DNA from 3 places in the Acidovorax sp. GW823-FHT01C06 genome. Region 2 is predicted to be linked to each of the others. Evidence: predicted binding sites of a transcription regulator. Region 2 holds the regulator's gene; each other region holds the start of a gene.
The links. The regulator sigma-54, encoded in region 2, starts transcription at its own class of promoters, with help from an activator protein. The targets are predictions, from matches to a motif close to TGGCANGNAANCTGCTTT.
Positions count from the first base shown of each region.

Region 1: a site for sigma-54 is predicted at 1,383-1,400, ahead of AC1RCS_RS08430 (formate/nitrite transporter family protein). Genes of this name have one in related genera too.
Region 3: a site for sigma-54 is predicted at 1,335-1,352, ahead of AC1RCS_RS00745 (TorF family putative porin). Genes of this name have one in related genera too.

Region 1 covers NZ_JBXAKN010000003.1:51,669-54,940, forward strand. The annotation lists gene AC1RCS_RS08425 (nitrate regulatory protein) at 1-1,231, shown strand, start outside; gene AC1RCS_RS08430 (formate/nitrite transporter family protein) at 1,622-2,431, shown strand; gene AC1RCS_RS08435 (bifunctional protein-serine/threonine kinase/phosphatase) at 2,576-3,272, shown strand, end outside.
Region 2 covers NZ_JBXAKN010000005.1:285,637-288,908, reverse strand. The annotation lists gene lptB (LPS export ABC transporter ATP-binding protein) at 1-558, shown strand, start outside; gene AC1RCS_RS13635 (RNA polymerase factor sigma-54) at 731-2,320, shown strand; gene AC1RCS_RS13630 (acyl-CoA thioesterase) at 2,412-2,894, shown strand; gene AC1RCS_RS13625 (THUMP domain-containing class I SAM-dependent RNA methyltransferase) at 2,891-3,272, shown strand, end outside.
Region 3 covers NZ_JBXAKN010000001.1:164,612-167,883, reverse strand. The annotation lists gene amt (ammonium transporter) at 1-144, opposite strand, end outside; gene glnK (P-II family nitrogen regulator) at 181-519, opposite strand; gene AC1RCS_RS00745 (TorF family putative porin) at 567-1,298, opposite strand; gene AC1RCS_RS00740 (YifB family Mg chelatase-like AAA ATPase) at 1,517-3,061, shown strand; gene AC1RCS_RS00735 (MarR family winged helix-turn-helix transcriptional regulator) at 3,217-3,272, shown strand, end outside.

The DNA of each region.
Region 1 (3,272 bases), on a different contig from region 2:
CCTCGCCAGCCGGGCCGTTCTGGTGGACACGATCGGCCAGCTGATAGAAGGTCTGCAGCGCGAGCGCGGCGCATCGGGCGCCTACCTGGCGTCCAATGCCCAGCGTTTTGCCGACATGCGCAGCCGGATCATCCAGGAGGTGCTGCCACTGGAGGCGCGACTGCGCCAGGAATTTGCCCAGCATGTGGAACCCGAACAGGGCGCGACGGCCAAGGCCTTGTCGCTCATGGCGTGGGCCCTCCTGGGGCTTGATTCTCTGCCCGCGCTGCGCAGCCAGATCGACAAGCAGGCGATGACCGCACACGACTCGATCGCTGCGTTCAGCCACCTGATCGCGGGTCTGATCGAGCTGGTCTTCCATGTGGCCGATGCGGCGGGGCTGCCCAGCGTATCGCGCCAGCTGGTGGCTTTGCTGCACCTGGTGCAGGCGCAGGAAGAGGCGGGCCAGGAGCGCGCCATGGGCGCGCTGCTCTATGCCTCCGGCCAGGGCAGCGACGCGCACCAGCAGCGGGTGCTGCACCTCATCGACGCGCAGGAGCGCAGCTTGCGCGTGTTTTCCGAGTTTGCCGATCCGGCCCTGCGTGGACGCTGGGAGCAGCAGCAGCTTGCCCCCGGCATGGCCCAGCTGGAGCGGCTGCGGCGCACGCTGTGCGTGGTGCGCCCCGGCGCCGCCCTGGACAGCAACCTGAGCGACGCCTGGTTCGACGTGTGCACGGAGCGCATCAACGCGCTGTGGCAACTGCAGGTCGAACTGGTCCAGCGTCTGCGCGAGGACTGCGAGGCTCGCATCCTCGAAGCGCAGCAGGACCTGCAGGACTCCAGGGGCCTGCTGCGCGGCCTGCGCGACAACCCGCCGCAGCGCACGCACGCGGTGGACCGGTTCTTCGACATCGCGATTGCACCCACGTCCGTGCCGGAGGCGGCGGCCGGCACGCACGGGGCCGAATCGGCTTCGCTGCTGGAACTGCTGCAGGCCCAGTCGGCGCGCATGGCCAGCATGGAGGCCGAGCTGGAGGCGGCGCGCCGCACGCTGAACGAACGCAAGGTGATCGAGCGCGCCAAGGGGGTGCTGATGGCCCGCCTGGGCATGAACGAGGAAGTCGCCTTCCGCGTGTTGCAGAAAACCTCGATGGACCAGAACCGCCGGCTGCTCGAGGTGGCGGAGGCCACGCTGTCCCTGCCCGATCTCGCCTTTGCGCAGTCTGCGCTGTCAGGCGCCAAGTCCTCATAGATAGCGTCGCGGTGCCCCGCAACGGGGCGGGCAGGCACTGGTGACCCACTGTGGTGCCGGTGCCGCACCGAGTGGAGGCTCATTTCTTGCGATGGTCGCCGCGCATGCGCCAGAGAGGGACGGGCCACGCTCCGATGCACCATTCCATCAGGGGTATGGAACTTGCATGGAGAGAAGTGGTTGTCGGCTAAAGGCGGCTTGCCAACCCACCGTCCGTGGTCTTCCGCGGGCAAAGGAATCGCGCATCCAAGGATAACGGCGTCCCTTGCGTCTCCTCCAGATGACTGGAGGACGGCGCAGCGGACGCCGTTTTCTTTTTTCCTCCTTGCGCGTTCCGCCGGCCCGCCGTCCGGGACGCTGTCAATAGTCTCCCGTCCCAAAGGAAATTCAATGGCCTACCTTGCCCCTGCCGAGTTCGTGACCAAGATGGTCGACTCCGGTGAATCCAAGCTCCTGATGTCCACCCGCGACACGCTGATCCGCTCCTACATGGCCGGCGCCATCCTGGCGCTGGCGGCCGCGTTTGCCGTGACCGTCACGGTCAACACCGGCAACCCGCTGGTCGGCGCCATGCTGTTCCCCGTGGGCTTCATCATGCTGTACCTGATGGGTTTCGACCTGCTGACGGGCGTGTTCACGCTCGCACCGCTGGCGGTGTTCGACAAGCGCCCAGGTGCCACCTGGGCGGGCGTGCTGCGCAACTGGGGCCTGGTGTTCGTGGGCAACTTCGCGGGCGCACTGACGGTGGCGGTCTTCATGGCCATCATCTTCACCTTCGGCTTCAGCGAGGCGCCCAATGCCGTCGGCGAGAAGCTCGGCCACATCGGCGAGGGCCGCACGGTGGGCTATGCCGCCCATGGCGCTGCCGGCATGCTCACGCTGTTCGTGCGTGCCGTGATGTGCAACTGGATGGTCTCCACCGGCGTGGTCGCCGCGATGATGTCCACCACGGTCTCGGGCAAGGCTATCGGCATGTGGATGCCGGTCATGATCTTCTTCTACATGGGTTTCGAGCATTCCATCGTCAACATGTTCCTGTTTCCCACCGGCCTGATGCTGGGCGGCAAGTTCACGCTGATGGACTATCTGATCTGGAACGAGCTTCCCACGGTGCTCGGCAATCTGGTCGGAGGCCTGACCTTCGTCGGTGCTACGCTGTATTCCACGCACTACAAGACCGCGCCCAAGCGCCATGTCTGAGCTTCTCCCTGAGCGACTTCGCCGCTGCGCGCTGCGGGCATGGGGACGCCGCCAGCGCGGCGGGGCGGCCCCCGCGCGGCGGCTGGCGGGTGGGCCGCGCCGGTTGCATGGGCTGGCGGTGGCGTGCAGCGCCATGGACCGCTGATGGGCCACGGCACGGATCCGGGCGGGCTGCGCGTCACGCTGGGCCAGCACTCGCGGGCGGGGCGCAAGGGCGTCAACCAGGACTTCCATGGTGCCATGTTGCCCGGCGAGCCGCTGCGCGGCTCCAAGGGGATCGTCGTCGCCCTGGCCGATGGCATAGGGTCCAGCACGGTCAGTCAGGAGGCCAGCGCGGCCTCGGTGCGCAGTTTCCTGGACGACTACTACGCCACCTCCGACGCCTGGTCGGTGCGCCGCTCGGCCCAGCGCGTTCTGAGTGCCACCAATGCGTGGCTGCATGCACAGACCATGCGCAGCCACGCGCGTTTCGACAAGGACCGCGGCTATGTGACCACCTTCAGCGCGCTGATCCTGAAAGGCCGCGACGTCCATGTGCTGCATGTGGGGGATGCGCGCATCTATCGCCTTCACGGGCAGTCGCTCGAGCAACTGACGCAGGACCACCGTGTCCACCTGTCGTCGGCCGAATCGTTTCTGGGCCGCGCGCTTGGCACGAGTGCCCATGTCGAGATCGATTATTGCTGCCTGCCGGCCGATGTGGGGGCCCTCTACGTGCTGGCCACCGACGGTGCGTACACGCATTTCGATGCAGCCGCAGTGCATGCGGCGCTGGCGCGGTTTCCCGGGGACTTCGATCAGGCCGCGCAAGATCTCGTGGAGGGTGCGCAGGCCCGCGGCG
Region 2 (3,272 bases):
GACGGCCATTCGGTGGCCCACATGCCCATCCACCGCCGCTCGCGGCTGGGGCTGTCCTACCTACCGCAGGAAGCCTCCATCTTCCGCAAGCTCACGGTCGAAGAGAACGTGCGCGCGGTGCTGGAGCTGCAGCGCGCGGACGACGACGGCAAGCCGCTGTCGCGCGAGGCCATCGAAGAGCGTCTCACGGCCTTGCTGCAGGAGCTGCGCGTGGACCACCTGCGGGCCTCGCCCGCCATGGCCCTGTCGGGCGGCGAGCGCCGCCGCGTCGAGATCGCCCGCGCGCTGGCCACGCAGCCGCGCTTCATCCTGCTGGACGAGCCCTTTGCGGGCATCGACCCCATCGCCGTGATCGAGATCCAGCGCATCATCGGCTTCCTCAAGGCGCGCGGCATCGGCGTGCTCATCACCGACCACAACGTGCGCGAGACGCTGGGCATCTGCGACCACGCCTTCATCATCAGCGATGGCCAGGTGCTGGCCCAGGGCACGCCGTCCGAGATCGTGGACAACGCCGAAGTGCGCCGGGTGTACCTGGGCGAACATTTCCGCATGTAGACATGGCCTCCACGCTTGTCATTTCGTGTACTGCGCTGCCCCCCGAGGGGGCGTTCGCGCCTTGGGGCGGCCCGGCGGCGCGGTACGGTACCCCCACGCTCCCCGCTGCGCGTGGTTCGCTGCCCCCCGAGGGGGCCTTCGCGCCTTGGGGCGGCCCGGCGGCGCTCAATCAATGAAACCTGGACTCTCGCTGCGCGTCTCGCAGCATCTTGCATTGACCCCCCAGCTTCAGCAGTCCATCCGGCTGCTGCAGTTGTCCACGCTGGAACTCTCGCAGGAAGTCGAGCAGATGCTCGACGAAAACCCGTTCCTCGAACGCAACGCCGACGAGGCGCCGCGCGAGGAGTTTGGCCTGGAAGCCGCCGATACGCCGGCCCAGGCCGACGACTACAGCGCGGATGATGCTATTTTTTCAGGAGCTACCAGCGCAAGCAGTACCAGCGCTGAGGCTCAAAATGATGCTGAAACACCGAGCGCGGGCGCCGACGAGCCCGACTGGAGCGGCGACGGCACGGTGGAGATGGCGCCCAACGACGCCGAGTGGGGCGGCGACGCCCCCGCCCGCAACCGCAACGACGCCGAAGGCGACGAGGCCGACGCCACCGAGCTGGCCCGCACGCACGAATCGCTGACCGCCTTTTTGCACCGACAGGCGCTGGCGCTGCGCCTGTCCGAGATCGACCGCGCCGCGCTGCGCTTCCTGATCGAATCGCTCAACGACGACGGCTACCTGGAGGATCCGCTCGAAGAGCTGGCCATCAGCCTGGCCGGGCCCGACGACCTGGAGCAGATCGAGGAGTTGGTGCACCGCTTCACCGTGGCACAGCGGCTGCTGCAGAGCCTGGAGCCCGTGGGCGTGGGCGCGCGCGGCCTGGCCGAGTGCCTGACGCTGCAGCTCAAGGCGCTGGCCGCCGACGAGGACAGCGACATCGACCCCGACACCGTGCAGACCGCGCTGCGCGTGTGCCAGCAGCCGCTGGAGATGCTGGCGCGGCGCGACGTGCGCCGCCTCACGCAGGCCTGCGGCGACAGCGAGGAGCGCACCCGCGCCGCCATGGCGCTGATCGCCCGGCTGGAGCCGCGCCCGGGGCGCCGCTTCGCCGACGTGGAGCGCAACATCATCATCCCCGACGTGATCGTGCGCAAGGCCGGGCGCGCCAATGGCCGCGACGGGCAGCACAACTTCATCGTGCAGCTCAACCCCGACGTGATGCCGCGCCTGCGCGTGCACGACATCTATGCCGGCGCCCTGCGCGGCCACAAGGGCGGCGAGGGCCACCAGGGCATGCAGCAGCGCCTGCAGGAGGCGCGCTGGTTCATCAAGAACATCCAGCAGCGCTTCGACACCATCCTGCGCGTCTCGCGCGCCATCGTGGAGCGGCAGAAGAACTTCTTCACCCACGGCGAACTCGCCATGCGCCCGCTGGTGCTGCGCGACATCGCCGACGAGCTGGGCCTGCACGAGTCCACCATCAGCCGCGTGACCACGGCCAAGTACATGGCCACGCCCATCGGCACCTACGAGCTCAAGTACTTCTTCGGCTCGGGCCTGGGCACCGAGACCGGCGGCAATGCGTCGAGCACCGCCGTGCGCGCCCTCATCAAGCAATTCGTGGCCGCCGAGAGCCCGACCAAGCCGCTGTCGGACAGCCAGATCGCCGAGATGCTCAAGGAGCAGGGCATCGAGTGCGCGCGCCGCACCGTCGCCAAGTACCGCGAGGCGCTCAAGATCGCGCCGGCGAATCTGCGCAAGGCGCTGTAGGCGCCGTGCGGGCGTGTGCACGGCGCATGCGCCTGGTGGCCCGTTTTTCCGCTCCGTTGCCGTCTTTCCCTCTCACTTCGCCACCCCGTCCATGGCCCGCATCGTCTTCGACCTTCCCGCGCACTTCGGTTTCGTCACCGAAATGCAGATCTACATCAGCCACGTCAACCAGGGCGGGCACCTGGACAACGCGCAGCTGCTGAGCCTCGTGTCCGAGGCCCGGGTGCGGTTTTTCCAGTCACTCGGCTACCCCGAGGCCGACGTGGGCGGGCTGTCCATCGTGGTCGGAGACATCGTGGCGCAGTACAAGTCCGAGGGGTTCCACGGCGAGACCATGCGCGTGGAGATGGCGCCTGCGGACTTCAACCGCTATGGGTTCGACCTGGTCTTTTGCATGACCGAGAAGACCTCGGGCCGCGAGGTGGCGCGCGGCAAGATCGGCATCGTTTTCATCGGCAAGGCCGGCCGCAAGGTGGCGCCGATCCCGGACTCCATTCGCCAGTTGCTGCTGGCCCGTGGCGGCACGCCGGATTCACACGCACTTTCCGAGCGCGTATCCTCACCATCGTCATGAACCAACTCCAACTTTTTCTCCCCTGCGCCGCCGGTGTGGAGGGCTTCCTGGCCGACGAAGTGCACGGCATCACCGGCCTCACGGGGCAGGACCTGCTGGTGGGCCGGGGCGGCGTGCTGCTGCGCGCCTCGTGGCGCGACGCGCTGCTGCTGAACCTGCACAGCCGGCTGGCCCAGCGCGTGCTGGTGCAGCTGGCGCACCGCCCGTACCGCTCCGAGAACGACCTCTACGCCGCCGCCAGCGACGTGGCCTGGGAAATCTGGTTCACCACGCGCCAGACCTTCAAGGTCGAGGTGACCGCCCAGCACAGCCCGCTGCAGAGCCTCAATTTCGCGGGGCTCAAGGTCAAGGACGCGGTGGCCGACCGCTTTCGCGCCA
Region 3 (3,272 bases), on a different contig from region 2:
CGCAGGGGCTTCAGCGGCGGGAGCGGCCGCCGCAGCGGGCGCGGCGGCGGCCGGCTCGGAGGCGGCGGGCGCCTGGGCCAGGGACAGGTTGCCCATGGTCAGCAGGCCCAGCCCCAGAATGAAGGAAGCAAGCAGTTTTTTCATGGCGTTTCTCTTCTTGGGTGTGATGCGGCCGGGCCCTTACAGGGCTTCCTTGCCGGTTTCGCCAGTGCGGATGCGCACCACCTGCTCCAGGTGGGTCACGAAGATCTTGCCGTCGCCGATCTTGCCGGTGCGCGCGGCGCTTTCGATGGACTCGATCACGCGGTCCACCAGGTCATCCGCCACGGCGGCCTCGATCTTGACCTTGGGCAGGAAGTCGACCACGTACTCCGCGCCGCGGTACAGCTCGGTGTGGCCCTTCTGGCGGCCGAAGCCCTTGACCTCGGTCACCGTGATGCCTTGCACGCCGATGTCCGAGAGTGCTTCACGCACCTCGTCGAGCTTGAAGGGCTTGATGATGGCTGTCACCATTTTCATTTTGGTTCCTCCGACGATGGGCGCACCCGGCGCCCATCGAGACTTGCTTACAGGGTTTTGGTGAGCGTGACGATCACGCGCGACTTGTTGACGTGGCCGAAGAAGGCCTTCTTGTTGGCGCCCACCACGGCGGCGCCCAGCGACAGGCCGCTGCCGAAGTCATACGCGCCGCCCACGCTGTAGTCCATGTAGTTGGGCACGCCCAGGTCCTTGATGTCGCTGGCGAAGCGGGTGAAGCCCACCGAGGCCTTCAGGGTGACGCTGGGAGCCACTTCCTGGGCGAACGCCAGGTTCAGGTAGCCGGTGTTGCGGCCCTTCAGGCCCGAGCCGGACTTGGCGCCGGCCCAGCCGAAGTAGTCCTTGGAGATGGTGTGCGAATACTTGGCGGTGAAGGGGCCCATGGTGGCCGCGCCATACAGCTCGGTGGTGTTGCCGTTGGCATTGCCGGGGTAGATGTAGGTCAGCGCGCCCAGGTCCAGGTCGGCGCCGCCGGCCTTGAACTTGTAGCCGCCGTACAGGTCGGCTTCGAGCGAGTTGTTGGCCAGCCAGTCCACGCTGGAATTCCAGTTGCCCACGTACCAGCCGGATTCGCCGAAGGCATAGTCAAAACCGCCTTGCAGCGCGGGCTTGAGGGCCTTGGCCTTGGAGGCGTCCTGGTCCTGGCCACGGAACTTGTAGTTGGTGGTCAGGCTGACGTTGCCGGTGAGCTGGGCGCTGGCCAGCAGGGGAAGGGATGCTGCAAGGGCAACGCCCAGGGTCTTGATGATGGCGCGGGTCATGTTTCCTCCGGTTGGACAAAGTAGGGACGAGCGCTTTAAGCACGGACCGTGCCACGCGGCGCAATACATCCGCGCGCGCCGTTGCTTCGCGTTACAACGATCCCCGGTACAGTGGGCATCAGCACCGTGCCACGGCCATACGCACGCTATTGGTGCATGGCGCCAAGGGCCCGCGCGGGAACGCCATAAAACGCACCCATCTGGGGAGGAATCGCTTCATGAGTCTTGCTTTGGTGCAAAGCCGCGCCCTTCTGGGGCTGCAGGCGCCGTCCGTCACTGTCGAAGTGCACCTGGCCAACGGCCTGCCCAGCTTCACCCTGGTGGGCCTTGCCGAAGTGGAAGTGAAGGAAGCGCGCGAGCGCGTGCGGTCGGCACTGCAGAACGCGGGGCTGGAGTTCCCCCACAACAAGCGGATCACCGTCAACCTCGCCCCCGCCGACCTGCCCAAGGATTCCGGCCGGTTCGACCTGCCGATCGCGCTGGGCATCCTGGCGGCCAGCGGGCAGCTGGACGGCGCCCGCCTGCCGGGGCACGAATTCGCGGGCGAGCTGTCGCTGTCGGGCGAACTGCGGCCGGTGCGCGGCGCGCTGGCCACGAGCCTCGCGCTGCAGACGCAGCAGATCAGCGCCGTGCTGGTGCTGCCGCCCGGCAGCGCCGAAGAGGCCGCCCTCGTGCCCGCCGCGCAGGTGGTGCGCGCCCGGCACCTGCTGGACGTGGTGCGCGCCTTCCTGCCACCGGGCAGCGCCGCGGCGGGCGATGCCTCCGTGGACAACGATGGCTGGACCCGCCTGCAAGCCACGCCGATGGCGGCCGCAGCCGCCTCCCTGGACATGGCCGACGTGAAAGGCCAGGCCACGGCCAAGCGCGCGCTGGAGATCGCGGCCGCCGGAGCCCACAGTGTCCTGATGGCCGGCCCGCCGGGCTCGGGCAAGTCCATGCTGGCCCTGCGCTTTGCCGGGCTGCTGCCGGCCATGACGGTGGACGAGGCGCTGGAGAGCGCAGCGATCGCCAGCCTGGCCGGGCGGTTCCGCCCCGAACTGTGGGGGCAACGGCCCACGGGCACGCCCCACCATACGGCCAGCGCGGTGGCCCTTGTCGGAGGTGGATCGCCGCCCCGGCCGGGCGAAATCTCGCTGGCCCACCACGGCGTCCTCTTCCTCGACGAGCTGCCGGAATTTCCCCGCGCCGCCCTCGAGGCGCTGCGCGAGCCGCTGGAGACGGGCCACATCACCATCTCGCGGGCCGCGCAGCGCGCGGACTTCCCCGCGCGCTTTCAGATGATCGCGGCGATGAACCCCTGCCCGTGCGGCTTTCTCGGGTCCACGCAACGCGCGTGCCGCTGCACGCCCGACCAGATCAACCGCTACCAGGGCAAGCTCAGCGGCCCGCTGCTGGACCGCATCGACCTGCATGTGGAGGTGCCCGCCCTCCCCGCCGAGCAACTGGTGCAGGCCCCCGCGGGCGAGCCCACCGCCGCCATCCGCGGGCGGGTGGAACATGCCCGCGCCCTGGCGCTGGCGCGGCAGGGCAAGGCCAACCAGGCGTTGCAGGGCCAGGAGATCGACACGCACCTGCGGCTGGACGATGCGGCCGCCAGATTCCTGAACACCGCCGCCGCGCGGCTGGGATGGTCGGCCCGCAGCACGCACCGTGCGCTGAAGGTGGCGCGCACCATCGCCGACCTGGCGGGCTCGCCCACCACCGAGGTCATCCATGTGGCCGAGGCCGTGCAATACCGCCGCGTGCTGCGCAGCCCCGCTTGAGGCGGGTGGAGCCGCGTTTTTCGATTTCGCGATATAGCTATATTTTTAGTAGCAAAAGATGTATATAAAATAAGCAGCAGCGGCGAAAGGGAGTCAGAAAGTGGTCTTGCCCGATGCGTCGCCAAACCCGACCTTGCTCCGGCACCCATCGCCCCATGTCCAGCGCCCGCCCCTTCAGAAACCCACCGCCCCCCGCCACCGCGCTCTCCAC